3 linked regions of the Lujinxingia sediminis genome follow. Each later gene encodes a partner of the first gene's protein in a complex. Links are inferred from orthologs where the notes say so. Each region holds a gene or a part of one and is shown in the gene's direction. Other genes may lie near its edges.

Evidence for each region.
Region 2: the proteins of tsaD (region 1) and tsaB are in contact, whole or in part, in a solved structure (PDB 4WQ4), measured with the Escherichia coli proteins. The link is inferred for Lujinxingia sediminis from one-to-one orthologs.
Region 3: the proteins of tsaD (region 1) and tsaE are in contact, whole or in part, in a crystal structure (PDB 6N9A), measured with the Thermotoga maritima proteins. The link is inferred for Lujinxingia sediminis from one-to-one orthologs. Residues at the interface, in WP_004082750.1 of Thermotoga maritima: Cys10, Asp11, Arg49, His50, Leu82, Gly84, Gly135, Gly136, Glu154, Thr155, Leu156, Asp157, Asp158, Ser159, Glu162, Asp165, Lys166, Arg169, Leu170, Tyr175, Lys213, Thr214, Leu217, Tyr218, Gln221, Arg222, Asn324; in WP_004082108.1 of Thermotoga maritima: Leu37, Gly38, Lys46, Lys57, Val59, Lys60, Ser61, Thr63, Phe64, Thr65, Leu66, Met67, Val69, Pro71, Tyr82, Arg83, Leu84, Asp86, Asp88, Phe89, Asp93, Ile128, Asp130, Glu131, Arg134.

What each region holds. Positions count from the first base shown.
Region 1 is NZ_SADD01000014.1:122,468-125,546, reverse strand. Bases 70-2,995 are described here. They hold tsaD (tRNA (adenosine(37)-N6)-threonylcarbamoyltransferase complex transferase subunit TsaD), read left to right. Parts: upstream 70-969; coding sequence 970-2,022; downstream 2,023-2,995. Other genes in these bases: EA187_RS17865 (twin-arginine translocase TatA/TatE family subunit), read right to left, coding at 2,918-2,995; EA187_RS17870 (hypothetical protein), read right to left, coding at 2,457-2,921; EA187_RS17875 (hypothetical protein), read left to right, coding at 2,043-2,348. Outside these bases: more of EA187_RS17865, read right to left, coding at 2,996-3,079.
Region 2 is NZ_SADD01000011.1:147,902-150,939, reverse strand. The notes cover bases 6-2,890. They hold tsaB (tRNA (adenosine(37)-N6)-threonylcarbamoyltransferase complex dimerization subunit type 1 TsaB), read left to right. Parts: upstream 6-1,026; coding sequence 1,027-1,755; downstream 1,756-2,890. Other genes in these bases: EA187_RS15745 (serine/threonine-protein kinase), read left to right, coding at 1,917-2,890; rseP (RIP metalloprotease RseP), read left to right, coding at 6-1,017. Outside these bases: more of rseP, read left to right, coding at 1-5; more of EA187_RS15745, read left to right, coding at 2,891-3,038. UniProt on the Escherichia coli protein: Required for the formation of a threonylcarbamoyl group on adenosine at position 37 (t(6)A37) in tRNAs that read codons beginning with adenine.
Region 3 is NZ_SADD01000001.1:1,150,066-1,153,169, forward strand. What follows is about bases 87-3,037. They hold tsaE (tRNA (adenosine(37)-N6)-threonylcarbamoyltransferase complex ATPase subunit type 1 TsaE), read left to right. Parts: upstream 87-1,266; coding sequence 1,267-1,809; downstream 1,810-3,037. Other genes in these bases: EA187_RS04715 (protein kinase domain-containing protein), read left to right, coding at 87-1,250; EA187_RS04725 (hypothetical protein), read left to right, coding at 1,822-2,295; EA187_RS04730 (CPBP family intramembrane glutamic endopeptidase), read left to right, coding at 2,292-2,942; EA187_RS04735 (hypothetical protein), read left to right, coding at 2,939-3,037. In the rest of the region: more of EA187_RS04715, read left to right, coding at 1-86; more of EA187_RS04735, read left to right, coding at 3,038-3,104. UniProt on the Escherichia coli protein: Required for the formation of a threonylcarbamoyl group on adenosine at position 37 (t(6)A37) in tRNAs that read codons beginning with adenine.

The sequences.
Region 1 (3,079 bases):
GGTTCAGCTGGACGGCGCGCTCTCGGAGGCCTCGTTCTTCCAGAAGGGCGAAAGCCTTCATGAGTACGACGACCTCGGCGAGGAGCTCGCCGGGGAGTCGAAGAGCTGGAAGGTGTGGGTGATCGCTGCGGCGATCATGGCGCTTGTCGCGATCACGCTTGTAGCGATGCAGATGTCGTCGAGTCCGGAACCGGCCGACGCAATCCCGGAAGAGGTGGCCAGCGCCGAGGAGCCCGAACCTGAAGCGGAGGAGCCTGCGGTCGAAGCGGCTGAGCCTCATGTCGGCGAGGAGGTCGCTGAAGATGAGGAACCCACCGGTCTTGACCTCGATCAGGCCCTGGCCCGCGCTCGCCACGAAGGTATGTCGGCCGAAGCCGCCGCCGTGGAACTCGCCAGCGAACGCTCCGCAAGCGACGCGGCTGCACCCTCCCCCGAAGATCAGGCTGCCGAAGAAGCCGCCGCTGCCGAAGCTGCTGCTGCCCGGGAAGCCGACGCCGAAGAAACCGCGCCCGTCGAAACCACCCCGGCCCCCGAAGATCAAGAACTTCGCGCCGCTGCCACCACTCCGGCCCCCGACCGTGAAACCTCGGTCAACGAAGACATCCAGCGCCTGCGCACCATGGTCCAGCGCGAGCGAATCGATGAAGCGCTTCCCCTGGCCCGCGACTTGAGCAAGCGCGCGCCCAACAATCGCCAGGTCGCCTTCCTCCACGGTCAGGCTGCCCTTTACGATGGCAACAACGCCGAGGCCGTCGAGCATCTCACCCGCGCCGAGCGGCTGGGCATGCGCACCGGCGCCTTCTACCTGGAGTTGGCCACCGCCTACCAGCTCGCCGGGCGCCGCGATCAGGCCAAAGGCGCCTACGAGAAGTTTCTGGAGATTCAACCCGACGGCCAGAGCGCCGACGAGGTCCGCCGCATTCTTCAGACCCAGTTCTAAGCCACCTCTTCTGCACCACAGGCAACACCATGCTTGTCATGACCATCGAATCGAGCTGCGACGAAACCTCCGTCGCGCTCATTAAGGACGGCCGCCAGATCCTGGCCAACGCCGTCGCCAGCCAGATTCCCATCCACCGCCGCTACGGCGGGGTGGTCCCGGAGTTGGCCAGCCGCAACCACATCCGCGACATCCACCAGGTTCTCAACGAGGCGCTGGAAGAGGCCAACCTTACCCTCGATCAGGTTGAGGGGTTTGGCGTGACCTGCGGCCCCGGCCTTGTCGGAAGCCTGCTTGTGGGCATTGAGACCGCCCGCGCCCTGGCCTTCGCGCTCGACAAACCGGTGGTGGGACTCAACCACCTCGAAGGTCACCTCACCGCCGTGCTTCTCGAAGGCGACCAGGTCGCAAACCCCACCTTCCCCTACCTGGGACTGATCGTCAGCGGGGGGCACACCGACCTCTACATTGTGCACGGTCTGGGCGACTACGAGCTCTTAGGCCGCACCCGCGATGACGCGGCCGGCGAGGCCTTTGATAAGGTCGCGCGTATGCTCGGTCAGCCCTATCCGGGCGGCGTGGCCATCGACCGCCTTGCAAAAGACGGCTGCCCCGATGCCATCGAATTTCCGCGACCGATGTGGACGCGCAAAAACTTCGACTTCTCCTTCTCCGGCTTAAAGACCGCCGTTGCGCAGCATATCGACGCCCACGGCATTCCCGAAGGCCAGGCGCTCAACGACCTCTGCGCCTCCTTCCAGGAAGCTGTCGTCGACGTACTTCTCTTCAAGGCCCTCAACGCCTGTGAGACCCACACGCTTAAACGCCTGGTGCTCTCCGGCGGGGTGGCCTGCAATAGCAGACTTCGTCAGCGCGCCGCAGAAGCCTGTCAGGCCAGAGGCCTTGAGCTTTTTGTCGCGCCCCCCTCTCTGTGCACCGACAATGCGGCGATGCTCGGCCCCATCGCCGAGCACTACCTGCAGCTGGAGGGTGCGACCCATGCCATCGGCCACCCCATCCGCGCTCAGTCCAGCATGCCCCTTGGCCACTCCGAGCGTACCCCGGCCCGCACCCACCGCTAACGCCACACTGGAGTCCCCCTGTGACCACACCCGCTCCTCAGATCCTCGATGCCCTGCTTCGCCACGACCGCGTCAAAGCACTCGTGCTCATCGACGAGAAGGGAAACCCCCTGGCCACCCGCGGCCAGGCCCGCTCCATGATCGCCGGCGCCAATGAAGCCACCGCTCTCACTGATCTCAGCACGATCAGCGCCGACGCCAGCGAGTGCGTCTACATCACCCGCCATGGCCTGCATCACTTTCTGATCGTGATCTTTGATGAGCACGTCGACTTCGACACCCTCAAAAAAGACGTCGACGCCACCATCGCCCAGCACCAGCGCTGAGGCACACCGCCTTGACCCGGATCATGTATCTTTAAAACGCCAACGGGCGCGCCGCTTCGGCGCGCCCGTTGGCACAAGCATCCCCACACACAAAGCCGGGCACAGCCCTCAGTCGCTCTTACCTTTGGAGAGGTTGTCGACATCACTCTCAGTGAAAGGCTCAGCCTCAAGCCCCCCCTGCACCAGCACCCTGGGCATCCCGCCGACCTGCTCCAGGCTCAAGCCGTCGGCCTTCGGGACCACATAGCTGGCCATCCCCCAGTACGTCGCCAGACACAGCATCCAGGCCACCGCAGTACGAAACACATCGCCACGGGCGATCCCCACCAGCAGGCCGAAGAGCGTGGCCCCCACAATGAGCACCCCGGTCACCCCAAAATCGCGCGTGAAGTACGCCAGCACATTGACCGGCACCGCAACCACCAGCGCTCCGGCAAAGGTGTTATAATCCGGGTTGAGCTGGGTGAAGCGAAAGCTCAGCAAGATCACAATGAGCTGAACCAGCGCCGCAGCCGCATAAAAGGTCAACGGCGTCCACGTAAAGCTCGATACCACCTCGGCCACCATCATCATGACTCTCTCGTCTGCGTCGGCTCCGTCGACTCGCCGGAGGACTTTTCGTGGTCGAGCTCACCGGAGGGCGAGCTCACATCGATCACATCCTCGGCCAGCCCCTTCTGGAAGCTCAACCGAAGGCGCGCGGCCGCCGCGCTGATCTGCGGCAACTTCTG
Region 2 (3,038 bases), on another replicon or contig:
CTGGCCTACTTCGATCACATTATCGCCGTCGACGGCCACCCCGTACAACGCTTCCACGAACTCGAAGCACGCATCCAGGAGAGCGCCGGTAAGCCCGTTGAGATCCAGGCCCTGCGCCCTTTCCCCCTCCACGTCGATTACGGCACCTTCTACAAGCAACGCCTTATCAACGTCACCGTTACACCCGAACACATCGACGGATCCTACGACATCGGCGTGACCCCTTCCGAGATGGTCATCGCTCAGGTCGACCCCGACAGTCCCGTCGCACGCGCCGGACTCAAACCCGGCGACCGCATCCTCGCCGTCGACGACCGCAAGTTCTCCAGCTGGTCGCTCATGGTCAGCCACATCCACAACACCATCAACCAGCGCATCGTCGACCGCGACAACGCCGGAGACGATCCGCCCCCCCTCGACACAAACTTCCAGGTCGCCTTCCTGCGCGACGGTGAACAGCTCAAAACAACCCTCACCACCGACGTCGACTCCTATCAGGACCAGACCGAACAGGTCCGCTACCGCATCTTCAACGGCTGGGACTCCTTCCGTAACTCCGTTGAGCCCGAAAACATCCCACACCCCTTCTTCAGCCGCGTCGTCTACAGCACCTCCGAAGCCTTCTCACAAACCTGGAAGTTCACCCGCATGATGACCCTGGGACTCGTCCGCCTCGCAGAAGGCCGCGTCTCCACCAAGTCCATCGGCGGGCCCATCATGATCGGCGAACTCGCCGCAGAAGCCGGGCGCGCAGGATGGGAACCTTTCCTCGAAATGATGGCCCTCATCAGCATCAACCTCGCCATCCTCAACCTCCTCCCCATTCCCGTCCTCGACGGCGGTCAACTCCTGCTCTTCGCACTTGAGGCTATCAAACGCGGCCCCTTGAGCTTCCGTACACGCCAGATCGCCGCTTACATCGGCTTCACCATGATCCTCATGCTCATGATCCTGGCCTTCAAGAACGACATCGAACGCAACTGGCACCGCGCCGTCGAATACTTCGAATCCCGCTGAGCTGCATCCATGACTTCCCCTTTACTTTCTTCGACACGCGTCCTCGCCATCGACGCCGCTACCCGCATTCAGGCCCTTGCCCTCCTCGACGGCGATCAACTCCTGGAGAACCGTACCCAGCGCGTACGCTACAACCACGGCAGTGCCCTGCTCGCCAATATCGAAGCCCTCTTCGAAGCCCAGGCACTCTCCCTCAACCAGGTCGACCTCTTCGCCGTCGGCCTCGGCCCGGGAAGTTTCACAGGTCTGCGCGTCGCCCTCGCCAGCGCAAAAGCCCTGGCTCGCGCACACAACAAACCCATCGTCGGTGTCTCCAGCCTCGCCGCCGCTGCGCTCCCCCTCGCCCTCAGCTCCCCTGAGCGCCCCGTCTGTGTCGCCTTCGACGCACGACGAAACGAGGTTTACGCAGCGCTCTTCATCGCCCGCAACAACGCCCTCGCAACTCTCTTGCCCGAAAACACCTACGCCCCCCACGAGCTCGCCGCTCAACTCAGCGCCCTGAACCTCCCCACACCCATCACGATCCTGGGAGACGGCATCGCCCCCTACCCGGCACTCCGCAACCTCGGCGACCTCTCCACCTTTCACATCCCCCCAACCTTTCTCAATACCCCCTCAGCACTCGGCGTCGCCCGTCTCGCCAGCGAACACCTCGCGGCCCACGGCCCCGACGACCTGGTCACCCTTGAACCCAACTACATCCGCCCCTCCGACGCACGCCTCCCCTCAAAACCCTGAGGCACGTACTTCGCCCTTCCCCTCGGCGAACCCCTGCCTCACCGGCCAGACTTAAATTGCCCCCTCCCTCAACCTCCTGTTAGGTTGATAACTGTTTTCTATATGCCCACATCATTGATCGTCGCGTCTTTGCTGGCGCCCCGCTGTTTGGAACTCGTCACATGGACTGGAACCCGCCACAACCCGGCGACATCTTCGAAGGCAAGTACCGTATCGAGTCCGTCCTCGGAGTAGGTGGTTTCGCTCACGTCTACCGCGCCACCCAGCTCGACCTCGGTCGCCCCGTCGCCTTGAAGGTGCTCAAACCCTTCTCCCCCCCGCGTTCTGGCGACGCCGATGCCGCCGAAGATGTCTGGATCAAACGCTTTCGCCGTGAGGCCCAGCTCGTCGCTCAACTGCGCGATCCCCATACCATCACAATGTACGAGTATGGGCAGGCCGACAACGGCATGTCCTACATGGCTTTCGAGTTCGTCTCCGGAAAAAGTCTCGATGTCGTCCTCAAAGAGTCCGGCCCACTCTCCGCCAAACGCGTCGCCGCCATCCTCACCCAGGCGCTCGAAAGCCTCGCCGAGGCCCACCAGTACGGCGTCCTCCACCGCGACATCAAACCCGCCAACATCCTCGTCTACGAACACCTCGGCAAGACCGACCGCGTCAAAGTCCTCGACTTCGGTATCGCCAAACCACTTGCCGATGAGACCGACCTCACCTCCAGCGATCTCACCCAGGCCGGCATGATCGTCGGCACACCCAGCTACATGGCCCCCGAGCAGCTCACCGGCGAAGGCATCGGCCCGGCAAGCGACATCTACAGCATGGGCCTGGTGGCCTTCGAGCTTTTGACCGGCAGCAAAGCCGCCGCGGGTCCCACCACCATGACCATCATCAGCAAACAGCTCAGCCCCGAGGTCTTCAAAGTCCCTGCCGAGCTCGACGTCCCCGCCGGACTCCGCTCCATCATCAATTGCATGCTGGCCAAGAACCTCGAAACCCGCTTTAAGACCGCCGGCGACGTCGCCGCACTCCTGGAAAACTGGGACTCCGAGACTCCCCTGGTGGGCGAACAGACACCCGCGCCAATGCCTGCCCCTGCCGCCATCACTGCCGATCTCCGAAGCCCGCCTCCCGAGGCCCACATCACCCCTCCGCCCCCAGAGCTCCCGGCGGCCCCCCCCCATGCAGGCGAACTCTCCGGCGAACGCGATGCCCCTCGAAAAAGTGGCATCGCTGCGCCCGTTATCGCCATTATCCTGGTGCTTCTCCTCATCGGCGCAGGTCTC
Region 3 (3,104 bases), on another replicon or contig:
CCGCCGACCTCTACAGCCTGGGCATGATCGCTGCCGAACTGCTCAATCCCACCGGGCTTCCCAGCGATCGCAAGCAGGCCCATGAGATGGCCCTCGACGGGCTGGCCAAATACCCGCCAGCGCTCTTCAGCCTCGTCTCGGCCTGTCTCTCCGGAGATCGACGTCAGCGCCCGGCCTCAGCGCAGCATTTCCGCGATGAGCTTGAGGAGATCGCTCGAGACGCCGGTGCACGCCTGAGCGGCGTGGCGCCTCCCGGCGCGCTGCCGGTGGAGCCGGCTGTGGTTGAGAGCGAGGAGGGCGACAGCCTCTTTGATCTCTTCGATGTGGGCGATATCGCCCCGCCGCCGGCCGATGAGGCCGAAGCGGAGCGCTATCTGGTGCAGAAGAGCGGCCTGGATTACGGCCCCTTCACCGAAATTAAGATCCTTGAGCAGCTTCGCGCCGATGAGATCGACGAGAACTCGCTGGTGCTCGATCGTTTTACCCAGCAGCGCTGTCGGCTTATTGAGATGGAGGCGTTTAGCGCCGAGGTCAAGGCGTACATCCCCGAACGCGAGGAGCGCCGGCGGCGCGAGGCCGAGGCCCGGGCCGAGCTTCAGCGCAAGGTCAAGAAGGGCGGGCTCGCCGCCCTGGTGGTGTCCATTGTGGCTGGCCTGGTGGTGTTGGCAGCGATGGGCTGGTTCTGGCTGCAGCAGCCGGACCCGGAGCCGATGCCGCTGGAACAGGCATTTGCCTCACTGGACTACACCTTCTTGCCTCCTCCCTCGGAATTTCAGGCGGTCGCGGTGGACTCCGATCTTTTGCAGAGCATCTTCAATCCTCGTGCAAGCCAGGAGGAGATCGCGCGTACGCTCAAGAAAGTGCGGGGCGCCGGAGGCAAGCGGGCATCCGCCGGGGGCTCGGCTGCCGGAGCGTCGGGGCCGCGTGAGGCCGATGTTGATATGGCCAATTTCTCAGGCTCCGCCAAGCACCTGAGCGACCAGGAAATCAACCGCGTCATTATGAGCGACTTCAACGCGATGACCGATTGCATTCGCTCCGAGCTTAACCGAAACAGCTCCTTTAAGGGGCTGACCGTGCAGTTCTTTATCCGTCCCTCCGGCACCACCGGGGGCGTGCAGATCAAGGAGAGCAAGTACCAGAGTCGCGAGGTCGGCCAGTGCATGATCCAGCGCTTCCGCGCGATGAAGTTCCCGGAGCACGGTGCCATCTCCAATCGCGGTGTGGAGTTCCCGCTCTACGTGCAATGAGCGGGCAGGTGGCATCATGACGACACGCGAGCGCCCGAGCTTTGATCCGGGTGAATACACCGGCCTGATTGTCGTGCCTCGCGTCGAGCTCGCGCTCGACGGCGAGGCGGCAACGCTGCATCTGGGGCGTGCGCTCGGGCGTGGGTTGCACGAGCGTGGTGAGGGGTTTCTGGGGCTTGTGGGCGACCTCGGCGCGGGCAAGACGACCTTGATCAAGGGGCTGGCCGAAGGCATGAGCATCGCTCCCGACGAAGTCTCAAGTCCCACCTATGCACTGGTTCAGGAGTACGGACGCGATGCGGAACTCGTGCATATGGATCTCTACCGGCTTGAGCATGTCGATGATCTTGAGTCCCTGGCCTACTGGGACTACATCGACCGCCCCGAGACGTTGGTCTGCGTGGAGTGGCTCGATCGCATCCCCCATGCCTGGCCCGGGCAGGGCGTGATCGTGGAGCTTGGGCACCGGGGCGAAGGCCGCCAGGCCCGCATCTTTGCCAGTGAAGCGTTTGGATCGCTGGTCGATCGCGTCGGCTCCAAATTCGACGATATCACCTGAAGGATTTCCCCCATGAGCGCGACCCCCAACGACACCCCGACCCCCCAGGCGGAGGTGGTGCTGCCGGTGCCTGCCCGACGTAAGATCGAGGCCCGCCTTCGCACCCGCTACCACGCCTACCTTCGCCCCGGTGAGCGCATCGCGCTGGAGGTGGAGGAAGAAGACGACTTTGTATTTGGCCGTCTCAAACTTACCAGCGCCGATAAGCGTTTTGCCCTGGAGCTTGAAGGCGCAGCCATCATTCAAGACCAGGACGCAGCTTTTATCGCGGCGACCTCGCCACGCGATCGTTTGCTGGCCGTGATCGAATTTCTGGCCGATCAGCTCAACGACTACTTCCGGGTGCAACGCAACCAGCGTTTTCATCTGGACTGGCGTAAACACCCGTGCAGCGGGCTTACGGTGCGTTTCCGCGGCATTGAGCGCTCACCCGAGTTGGAAGCGCGGGCCGATCGCCTTCTGGGAGAGACGTCGGAGGAGTTTTGAGTCAGCGACCGGATGAGCCTCAACCGGGTGCCGCACCCGGGGTCCTGGCAGCGCTGATCTTCTACGGCGGGATGCTGGGCGTGGCCTGGCTCCTGGGCGTGGTGTGGCTGGACTTAAATCTGCTGGTCTGGCCTGAGAAGGTGCAGGGAACCACCGCGATGCACGCTGTACTGGGCGCGGGAGTGGGGCTGGGAGCCGTCGTCGCATCGCGTCTTGTGGAGCGGTACACCACCTGGGGTCGTAAGCTCGGAGCTGGGTTCGGGGCTATGCTGGGGGCAATGTCCCCGGGGCAGATTCAAGTTCTGGCGTTGACCAGCGGCGTAGCCGAAGAGATTTTTTTTCGCGGTTTTTTGCAGCAGGCCTTCAGCACAGCCGGTTGGTCGGGGGCCTATGGCGAGTGGGTGGGGCTTGGGCTTGCGAGCATTGTTTTCGGGCTTATTCATATCGGTCCAGAGCGCGAGACCTTCCGTCCCTGGACGTATATGGCGTTGGGACTCGGGGCGCTCTTCGGGCTGATGTATCTTTATACCGGATCGGTACTTGGGCCGGTGATCGCGCATATTACGATCAACTACTTTAATCTGGAGCATATCTCCCGGCAGGCGCAGACGTCTGCTGAGAACTCCAGTCCCGAGGATGAGCGATGAACCCGGTGGTGGTGATCACGACGGTACAACCAGGGCTGATCTTCTGGATTGCGACGATCGCGCTCTTTCTAGGCATCGCACTGGCGGCGATCGTCTCACCGGGACGGCGTTGGTTCGAGCTGACGGTGATTCTCGCGCTGGCGATGCTTCTTTTCGGCGCAG